DNA from 3 places in the Citrobacter sp. VF227 genome. Region 2 is predicted to be linked to each of the others. Evidence: predicted binding sites of a transcription regulator. Region 2 holds the regulator's gene; each other region holds the start of a gene.
The links. The regulator PurR, encoded in region 2, represses purine synthesis genes. The targets are predictions, from matches to a motif close to CANGCAAACGTTTGCNTG.

Region 1 (3,278 bases), on a different contig from region 2:
GGCAGCGGGTTGCGCGTTGCGGTGTTGGAACAACATGTTCCGCAGCCTTTGGCGGCGGATGCACCTCCTCAGCTTCGCGTATCGGCTATTAATGCCGCCAGTGAAAAACTGCTTACCCGTCTTGGCGTCTGGTCCGATATTGTAGCCCGTCGCGCTTGCTGCTACCACGGCATGGAAGTCTGGGACAAAGACAGCTTTGGCCGTATTGTGTTTGATGACCAGAGTATGGGCTACAGCCATTTGGGGCACATTGTCGAAAACGCAGAGATTCATTACGCGCTGTGGCAAAAGGCGCAGCGTTCAGCGGATATCACGTTGCTGGCACCTGCTGAATTACAGCAGGTGGCCTGGGGTGAGAACGAGGCGTTTCTGACCCTGAAAGATGGTGCGATGCTGACGGCTCGTCTGGTAGTCGGCGCCGATGGCGCTAACTCCTGGCTGCGCAACAAAGCGGATATTCCGCTCACCTTCTGGGATTACCGCCATCATGCGCTGGTGGCGACTATCCGTACGCAGGAAGCCCACGGTGCGGTTGCGCGTCAGGCGTTTCATGGTGAGGGTATCCTGGCATTTCTGCCGCTCAATGACCCGCACCTGTGTTCTATCGTCTGGTCGCTCTCGCCGCAGGAAGCTGAACGTATGCAGCAGGCAAGCGAAGACGAATTCAATCAGGCGCTGAATATCGCTTTTGATAATCGTCTGGGGCTGTGCAGCCTTGAAAGCGAACGTCAGGCGTTTCCGCTGACGGGACGCTACGCACGGCAGTTTGCTGCCCATCGCCTGGCGCTGGTGGGGGATGCGGCGCATACCATCCATCCGCTGGCGGGGCAGGGGGTTAACCTTGGCTTTATGGATGCGGCAGAGCTGATCGACGAGCTTAAGCGGCTACAGCGTCAGGGCAAAGATATTGGTCAGTATCTCTATTTACGCCGTTACGAGCGCAGCCGTAAGCACAGTGCAGCGATGATGCTGGCTGGTATGCAGGGTTTTCATGAACTGTTTGCTGGCGAGAATCCGGCAAAAAAACTGCTGCGTGATATTGGTCTGAAACTGGCTGATACCCTGCCAGGTGTAAAACCACAGCTCATCCGCCAGGCGATGGGACTGAACGATCTTCCTGAGTGGTTGCGCTAGCGTCCGTAAGGACAATCTTAAGAGTTTGAGACCCGTCACACTTTCCTCTCCCGGCCTGCGCGCCGGGATGCTTCTCTCATTTGAAATAATCTAATTCCACGCCTTTTTTCGCATTAGTTTTTTTTATATTACGTTTTTTTCATAACGCCATTTTTGACATTTTTTCCACATTTAATGTTGATTAATGCGGCGAATTTCAGCTTATCTTTGTTTGTTATTCTAATTTGTCGCTATGATTTTGGGTTTTTATTCTGTCGGCGATTTGGCTATTTTTGGTCATAAGCTAATGTGATGGTTAATTTTGCCTTATGGTTTAGCGTCTGTTTCGGTGGTAAGTTCAGGACAAAGAGAACGTTTGCGTCGTAGCCCCAGGAGCGGCTGCGGTGCTGGGTTTCGTGGTGAAGAATTCACCGCGAAAGAGTTGATAGCCCCGCTTATTCAACGAGGAAAAGATGGCTCAACAGACTCCTTTGTACGAACAACACACGCTATGTGGCGCGCGCATGGTCGATTTTCATGGCTGGATGATGCCACTGCACTACGGTTCTCAGCTTGATGAACACCATGCTGTTCGCACCGATGCCGGAATGTTTGATGTGTCGCATATGACCATCGTCGACCTGCGCGGTAGCCGCACCCGGGAGTTCTTGCGTTATCTGCTGGCAAACGACGTCGCGAAGCTAACGAAGACGGGCAAAGCCCTCTACTCCGGTATGCTCAACGCTTCGGGCGGCGTGATAGATGACCTGATTGTCTATTACTTCACTGAAGACTTCTTCCGCCTCGTTGTAAACTCCGCCACCCGCGAAAAAGACCTCTCCTGGATTACCCAACACGCTGAACCTTACGCCATCGACATCACCGTTCGTGACGACCTGTCGCTGATTGCGGTACAGGGGCCAAACGCGCAGGAAAAAGCCGCTACCCTGTTTACTGACGAGCAGCGCCATGCGGTAGAAGGCATGAAGCCGTTCTTCGGCGTTCAGGCGGGTGACTTGTTCATCGCAACCACCGGTTATACCGGCGAAGCAGGTTATGAAATTGCTATGCCGAATGAAAAGGCGGCAGATTTCTGGCGTGCGCTGGTACAAGCAGGCGTAAAACCTTGTGGTTTGGGGGCGCGTGACACGCTGCGTCTGGAAGCGGGCATGAACCTGTACGGTCAGGAGATGGACGAAGGCATTTCACCGCTGGCGGCTAACATGGGTTGGACTATCGCGTGGGAACCGACCGATCGCGACTTTATCGGTCGGGATGCGCTGGAAATGCAGCGTGAAAAAGGCCACGAACAGCTGGTAGGGCTGGTGATGACCGAGAAGGGCGTGCTGCGTAATGAACTGCCGGTGCGTTTCACTGATGCTTCCGGCAACCAGCAGGAAGGCATTATCACCAGCGGGACATTCTCCCCTACTCTGGGTTACAGCATCGCGCTGGCACGTGTCCCTGCGGGTATTGGTGATACCGCAATCGTTCAGATTCGTAACCGCGAAATGCCGGTAAAAGTGACTAAACCTGTTTTTGTGCGTAACGGCAAAGCCGTCGCGTAATTCATCCTTTTTTGGAGATTGATTGATGAGCAACGTACCTGCAGAACTGAAATACAGCAAAGAACACGAATGGCTGCGCAAAGAAGCTGACGGTTCCTACACCGTTGGTATCACCGAACACGCTCAGGAGCTGTTAGGTGACATGGTTTTCGTTGACCTGCCTGAAGTTGGCTCAACCGTCAGCGCGGGCGATGACTGCGCTGTTGCGGAGTCCGTAAAAGCGGCTTCCGATATCTATGCGCCAGTAGGCGGTGAGATTGTTGCGGTCAACGACGCGCTCAGCGACTCTCCGGAACTGGTTAACAGCGAGCCGTATGCGGGGGGCTGGATTTTCAAAATCAAAGCCAGCGATGAAAGCGAAATTGAATCGCTGCTGGATGCGACCGCATACGAAGCATTGTTAGAAGACGAGTAAATACGCTTCATTTTTCACGTTGCAGGTGTGTTGGCTTACCCGCATACCTGCAACGCGAATTATTTCGCGTATTCAGGTAGTAGAGACACCTACGATTCACTGCACGTTTCAGGAACCATCGCCCATGACACAGACGTTAAGCCAGCTTGAAAACAGCGGCGCTTTTATTGAACGCCACATCG
Region 2 (3,278 bases):
CATGCCCAGACTACCCAGAGCAAAGATAGATAAACCCAGCAACAAAATAGGTTTGCGGCCGTAGTGGTCGGAAAGTGGCCCCCACAGAAGCTGTGCCACGGCAAAACCGGCTAAGAACAAGCTAAGGCTGGCGCTGACGGCTGATGCAGGCGTTTGCAGATCGGACTGAATTGCGGCGAAGGCGGGCAGATACATATCCGTTGCCAGAAAGCCGAGCACGCTAAGACCCGCCAGCCAGACTAAAAACCCTTTCCCAGGTTGCATCATCATTTCTCTTTTTTTAGCAGTAGAACAATGCCGCTGAGTGTAGTGAGTGTAATTCTTGCTGTGAAACGCTAATATTTGCTTACTGATTTCAAATTTTTTGCAGGCAGAATATGTGGTCGGAATATTCACTTGAAGTGGTTGATGCGGTTGCGCGTAATGGCAGCTTTAGTTCGGCCGCGCAGGAGTTGCACCGTGTACCCTCAGCGGTAAGCTACACCGTACGTCAGCTGGAAGAGTGGCTGGCGGTGCCGCTTTTTGAGCGACGTCATCGGGATGTGGAGTTGACGCCTGCCGGTGCGTGGTTTCTCAAAGAAGGCCGCTCTGTTATCAAAAAAATGCAGATCACCCGCCAGCAATGTCAGCAAATTGCCAACGGCTGGCGCGGACAGCTGGCGATTGCGGTAGATAACATTGTTCGCCCGGATCGCACCCGACAGATGATCGTGGATTTCTATCGTCATTTTGATGATGTGGAACTGTTGGTTTTTCAGGAAGTGTTTAACGGCGTCTGGGATGCGCTGTCCGATGGTCGCGTTGAGCTGGCAATTGGCGCCACGCAGGCGATTCCGGTGGGGGGACGCTATACCTTTCGCGACATGGGAATGCTGAGCTGGAGTTGCGTGGTGGCCAGCCATCATCCGTTGGCGTCAATGCCTGGGCCGCTTAGCGACGACACGTTGCGCAACTGGCCGTCGCTGGTGCGTGAAGATACTTCCCGTACGCTGCCAAAACGCATTACCTGGCTGCTGGATAACCAAAAACGTGTCGTGGTGCCTGACTGGGAATCTTCCGCTACCTGCTTATCCGCAGGGTTGTGTGTTGGCATGGTACCGACGCATTTTGCCAAACCGTGGATCGATAGCGGCAAGTGGGTCGCGCTACAGCTGGAAAATCCATTTCCTGATGCCGCATGCTGTCTGACATGGCAACAGAACGATACGTCACCTGCATTGAGCTGGCTGTTGGACTATTTAGGGGATAGCGAAACGCTGAACAAAGAGTGGCTGCGGGAGCCAGATGAGGCTCCCGCACAACGGTCTTAACGACGGTAATCGCGGAACGGGCCGTCGGCAACGGAGCGACGCTCTACCAGACGCGGATGCACCTCGATAGATTGCGACTCTTCGCGTTTATTCACGATACGGTCTAACAGCATATTGAAGGCCGTTTCACCGAGCGAATCTTTAGGCTGGTGAATGGTCGTCAGAGCCGGCGTGAAGAAACGGGCGTTGCGCACGTTGTCGTAGCCGATAAGCGAGATATCCTGCGGTACCCGCAGTCCCATCTCATCAGCGGCGCACAGCGCACCCATCGCCATGATATCGCCACCACAGAAGACGGCGGTCGGACGATGCGGCTGTGACAGAATTTGCTGCATGGCGCGATAGCCGGATTCAGGCTCAAAATCCCCCTGGACAATCCAGTTGTCCGGTACTTTTATCAGCGCTTCTTCCATCGCTTTCATAAAGCCAGCCAGACGCCCGGCTCCGGTGTTACGTTCCATTGGGCCTGGGATCACGCCAATCTCACGATGACCGCGTTCGACCAGATACCGACCCGCCATGTAACCACCTTCGAAGGCATTATCAATGACGGTATCGGTAAAGTCGGCTTTGGCCTCGCCCCAGTCCATGACGACCATCGGGATATGGCGGTATTCTTCGAGCATCGAAAGCAGCGACTCCGGATACTCAGAGCACATCACCAGCAGACCATCAACGCGCTTTTGCGCCATCATCGACAGATAAGCCTGCTGTTTTTCAAGGCTGTTCCATGCGTTACCCAGAATCAGGGTATAGCCTTTCTGGAAACAGTTTTTCTCAACGGCTTCGATAATTTCAGCGAAATAGGCCGCTTCACTGCTGGTGGCCAGCAAGCCAATAGACTTGGTGTGATTCACCTTCAGGCTGCGCGCAACTGCGCTCGGAGAATAGTGCAGCTCTTTGATTGCCGCCCAGACAGCATTACGCGTTTCTTCCGCGACAAAGCGCGTCTTGTTAATCACGTGTGATACGGTTGTAGTGGAAACGTTTGCTCGCTTCGCTACATCTTTAATTGTTGCCATTACATCTCACTCCAGACCATATCCTAAGCTCCTGAGAATACTCCAGGTAAACGTTTGCCTTCACACACCCTTAGCGCAACGTAAGGGTTGCGGCACGCCGGGAAAACGACACGGAACGTCAGGAAGGGGTCAATGGCCGGTACGCTAATCAAGTAAGCGTGGAATTTTGTCTGATCTTAACGAAAAGGGGAAGAGTTAAAAGCAGTTATCAATATAAATCGTGAGAGATTTTTGCTTTCAAGTGTGTAAAAATGCGCAATATCACTTTTTGTGTGGGAATAAAAAGGAGAAAACTTGATGAGCACCGATCTGAAATTTTCGTTAGTGACTACCATTATTGTTCTGGGTTTGATCGTCGCGGGTGGCCTGACCGCAGCGCTGCATTAATTTCCTCGAGGGAGTTAGCTCTCCCTCACTCTTTCCGCTCGTCTATCTCTTCTATTGTTTGCGAATAAGCAAAAGTCTTTTGCAATTTTGTTAACTTTATTAATTTTGCGATCAATGTCATGCTTTTGACTCTTATTTTATGTCGCGCCACGGCTCGACGTTACGGAGTCGCAATATGAAACTCAATTATCCTTTACTGGCGCTGGCGATCGGAGCGTTTGGCATTGGCACCACCGAATTTTCGCCAATGGGATTATTGCCCGTCATAGCCAAAGGAGTGGATGTTTCGATTCCGGCCGCCGGCATGTTAATCAGCGCGTATGCGGTTGGCGTGATGGTGGGGGCTCCGCTGATGACATTATTATTGTCTCATCGTGCGCGACGTAATGCGTTGATTTTCCTGATGGCGATTTTCACGTTGGGTAATGTCCTCTCGGCGATTTCACCGGATTACTCCACGCTGATGTTATCACGCATTTTGACCAGTCTTAATCACGGGGCATTTTTCGGCCTTGGCTCTGTGGTTGCTGCAAGTGTGGTGCCCAAACATAAACAGGCC
Region 3 (3,278 bases), 520 kb from region 2:
CACGCCCGCTTCACGGAGCTGCTGCTCAATAGCGCTACGTTCTTTGGCATCAATATGGCCATCGCTTTTCGCCGCAAAAACCAGCGCCAGAATCAGACGTTCGGTTCGCTCATCCAGCGGAGAGCTTTGTGCACCAAACTGCGGCTCATCCTGATGCGCTGCGCGGACTTTATCCTTGTATTTGTTCCATAATACAGTCCCGGCAACCGCACCGCCCCCCACCAGAAGTGCGCTGGTGCCGTATTTACTCAGTAATTTACGTGAAGATTTGTTGGCAACCAGTAATCCAGCCAGACCGCCTAACGCGCCCGGAACCAGAAGTTTACTCAGCCCTTGCTCGCCAGAAGATGACGCGGAGGATCCTTTTTGCCCAAGAAGAGATTGTAGTTGATTCAGCCAATTAGCCATTTTGCCCCTCAAGTACAGACGAATAATCATCAAAGCGTACCCGAGGGGATGTCAGGAAGTGTCCTGGTCATCAAAAGATGTGCAAATACCTCCGTTACTGCGGCTGATATTCCGCCGTTCCGGCTTTGCAATCGACTTTTACCTGATAGTGAATATCCGCGCTTTTACCGCGAACCGTCAGAGGAACAGACCATTTACCGTCTTTGCCCGTAATATCGGGTGTGTTGACCCAGGCGACAGGATCGGCTTGCCCGACGCGTTTTTGATCGTCAGCCCAGCGCGCGATGCGATTTTGTTGATAATCACGTTTCACGCTCGCCGCAATACCCTTAGCGTCCAGTCCCTCACACTTAGGGAACTGGACATTTTTACTTTCCATATTTGCCGCAAATACAGATGCGCTGGCAGACAGCAGCAGCAGGCTCAACAACGCTCTTTTTTTATACATTCTTTTCTCCTTAAACTCCCCTTCGTCCTTCAGATTGCTTGTAGCAATGAGAAATGACGTCAGGGATTGCACAATGATTCAGGGAAAAGCATGGTACAAAACGTCAGGAGCGCAAGTCGTTTCAGGCAGCCTGAGTATCATCTTCACCGTGCGCGTCGTTTTCGACCGCCTGTGGCGATGGCAATTTGCCATTTTTCAGAATGGTGCTTAGTACATCTTTTTGCTCAGCCAGCCACAGGGAAAGCGCTTCGCGCTGCTCGTCTTCAAGCGCTACCGGCGATTGCTCCAGCCATGTGTCGAGCAAATCCGCTGTATCAAGCATTTTGTCATACGCATCGGCTTCCTTTTTGCTGGTAAACGACATTTTTTCCTCACCTTCCCGAATGACTACGTATTTAACTTCAACCGCCATTTTTGCAGCCTCTTAAATTACCTGTACTTATGTACAGTATATTCTTTTTGCACCTCGAAATCAACCTGGTAATAAAGACAGACGCAAACGTTTTCGTTTATACTGCGCCCAGATAAAACAGGGGATTAATTTATGACGTTATTAGGCACAGCGCTGCGTCCCGCAGCAACGCGAGTGATGTTATTAGGTTCGGGTGAACTAGGTAAAGAGGTGGCAATTGAATGTCAACGCCTGGGTGTGGAAGTCATTGCCGTGGATCGTTACCCCGACGCACCAGCCATGCACGTTGCCCACCGCTCGTACGTAATCAACATGCTGGACGGCGAAGCATTACGCCAACTCGTAGAGCGTGAAAAACCACATTATATCGTGCCGGAAATCGAGGCGATTGCTACGGATATGCTGGTCAAACTGGAACAGGAAGGCCAGCGTGTCGTGCCGTGCGCCAGGGCTACGCAACTGACCATGAACCGCGAAGGGATCCGTCGACTCGCCGCCGAAGAATTGTCTCTACCAACCTCTTCTTACCGCTTTGCTGACAGCGAGGCCCGCTTTCGCGAAGCCGCCACTGAAATCGGCTATCCCTGCATCGTGAAACCAGTAATGAGTTCATCTGGTAAAGGACAGAGTTTTATCCGTTCAGCCGATCAGCTCACTACAGCCTGGGATTATGCTCAACAGGGTGGCCGGGCTGGTGCCGGGCGCGTTATCGTCGAAGGCGTAGTGAATTTTGATTTTGAAATCACCCTGCTTACCGTCAGTGCCGTTGATGGCGTGCATTTCTGCGCGCCGGTTGGACATCGTCAGGAGGATGGCGATTATCGTGAATCCTGGCAGCCACAGCAAATGAGTGAACTGGCACTGGCACGCGCGCAGGAGATTGCCCGTAAGGTGGTGCTGGCGCTGGGCGGCTACGGACTGTTTGGGGTCGAACTGTTCGTCTGCGGTGATGAGGTAATTTTCAGCGAAGTTTCCCCTCGCCCTCACGATACGGGTATGGTGACCTTAATTTCGCAGGATCTGTCCGAGTTTGCCCTGCACGTTCGCGCATTCCTCGGTCTGCCCGTTGACGCAATCCGCCAGTATGGACCTTCAGCTTCCGCCGTTATTCTGCCGCAGCTTACCAGTCAGAATGTGACATTTGATAACGTTCAGGCCGCCGTGGGCGCAGGTATGCAAGTTAGATTCTTCGGCAAACCGGAAATCGACGGTAGCCGTCGTCTGGGCGTGGTGCTGACTACCGCGCAGAATATTGAGGACGCGGTGATTCGGGCAAAAAATGCGGCCGCACAGGTGAAGGTAAAAGGATAAAAAAACGGGCCGAATGGCCCGTTACAGACTCGCAGGCCCGGTAGTGATTACCGGGCATTTTGCGCAATTACTGCTTCGCGCCTTCAACAGCCTCACGAGCTAGTTTGGTTATGCGATCGTAATCACCCTCTTCCAGCGCATCTGCCGGAACCAGCCAGGAACCGCCGATGCACAGTACGCTTTTCAGTGCCAGATAATCACGGTAATTCGCCGGAGAGATACCACCGGTTGGGCAGAAACGGACCTGTGAGAACGGACCCGCAATCGCCTGCAGCGCTTTAGTACCGCCGTTCGCTTCCGCCGGGAAGAATTTGAACTCTTTCAAACCGTAATCCATACCCAGCATCAGTTCAGAAACGGTGCTGATACCCGGGATTAACGGAATAGTGCCTTCGGTTGCGGCTTTCAGCAGCGGTTCGGTCAGGCCAGGGCTAATAGCAAATTGCGCCCCCGCTTCGGTAACTTCAGCAAGCTGTTGTGGATTCAGTACGGTACCCGCACCAACGATAGCGTCCGGAACTTCTTTGGCGATCGCGCGAATGGCATCCATCGCACATGCGGTACGTAAGGTCACTTCCAGAACGCGCACGCCCCCTGCAACCAGCGCTTTTGCCATTGGCACCGCGTGCTCCAGTTTATTAACCACGATAACCGGTACAACCGGGCCAGTGGTCAGGATTGCTTCTGCACTTGTCTTCC

Region 1: gcvT (glycine cleavage system aminomethyltransferase GcvT) is a predicted target of PurR. The motif match lies at 1,479-1,496, and genes of this name have one in related genera.
Region 3: purT (formate-dependent phosphoribosylglycinamide formyltransferase) is a predicted target of PurR. The motif match lies at 1,349-1,366, and genes of this name have one in related genera.

Annotation. Positions count from the first base shown of each region.
Region 1 is NZ_JBRFVF010000004.1:154,829-158,106, reverse strand. Features, by position in the region: gene ubiI (FAD-dependent 2-octaprenylphenol hydroxylase) at 1-1,134, shown strand, start outside; gene gcvT (glycine cleavage system aminomethyltransferase GcvT) at 1,587-2,681, shown strand; gene gcvH (glycine cleavage system protein GcvH) at 2,707-3,096, shown strand; gene gcvP (aminomethyl-transferring glycine dehydrogenase) at 3,221-3,278, shown strand, end outside.
Region 2 is NZ_JBRFVF010000001.1:243,159-246,436, forward strand. Features, by position in the region: gene punC (purine nucleoside transporter PunC) at 1-264, opposite strand, end outside; gene punR (DNA-binding transcriptional activator PunR) at 378-1,310, shown strand; gene purR (HTH-type transcriptional repressor PurR) at 1,307-2,332, opposite strand; gene cydH (cytochrome bd-I accessory subunit CydH) at 2,630-2,719, shown strand; gene ACU8YC_RS01270 (MFS transporter) at 2,895-3,278, shown strand, end outside.
Region 3 is NZ_JBRFVF010000001.1:760,359-763,636, forward strand. Features, by position in the region: gene ACU8YC_RS03765 (tellurite resistance TerB family protein) at 1-408, opposite strand, end outside; gene yebF (protein YebF) at 503-856, opposite strand; gene yebG (DNA damage-inducible protein YebG) at 978-1,268, opposite strand; gene purT (formate-dependent phosphoribosylglycinamide formyltransferase) at 1,401-2,579, shown strand; gene kdgA (bifunctional 4-hydroxy-2-oxoglutarate aldolase/2-dehydro-3-deoxy-phosphogluconate aldolase) at 2,647-3,278, opposite strand, start outside.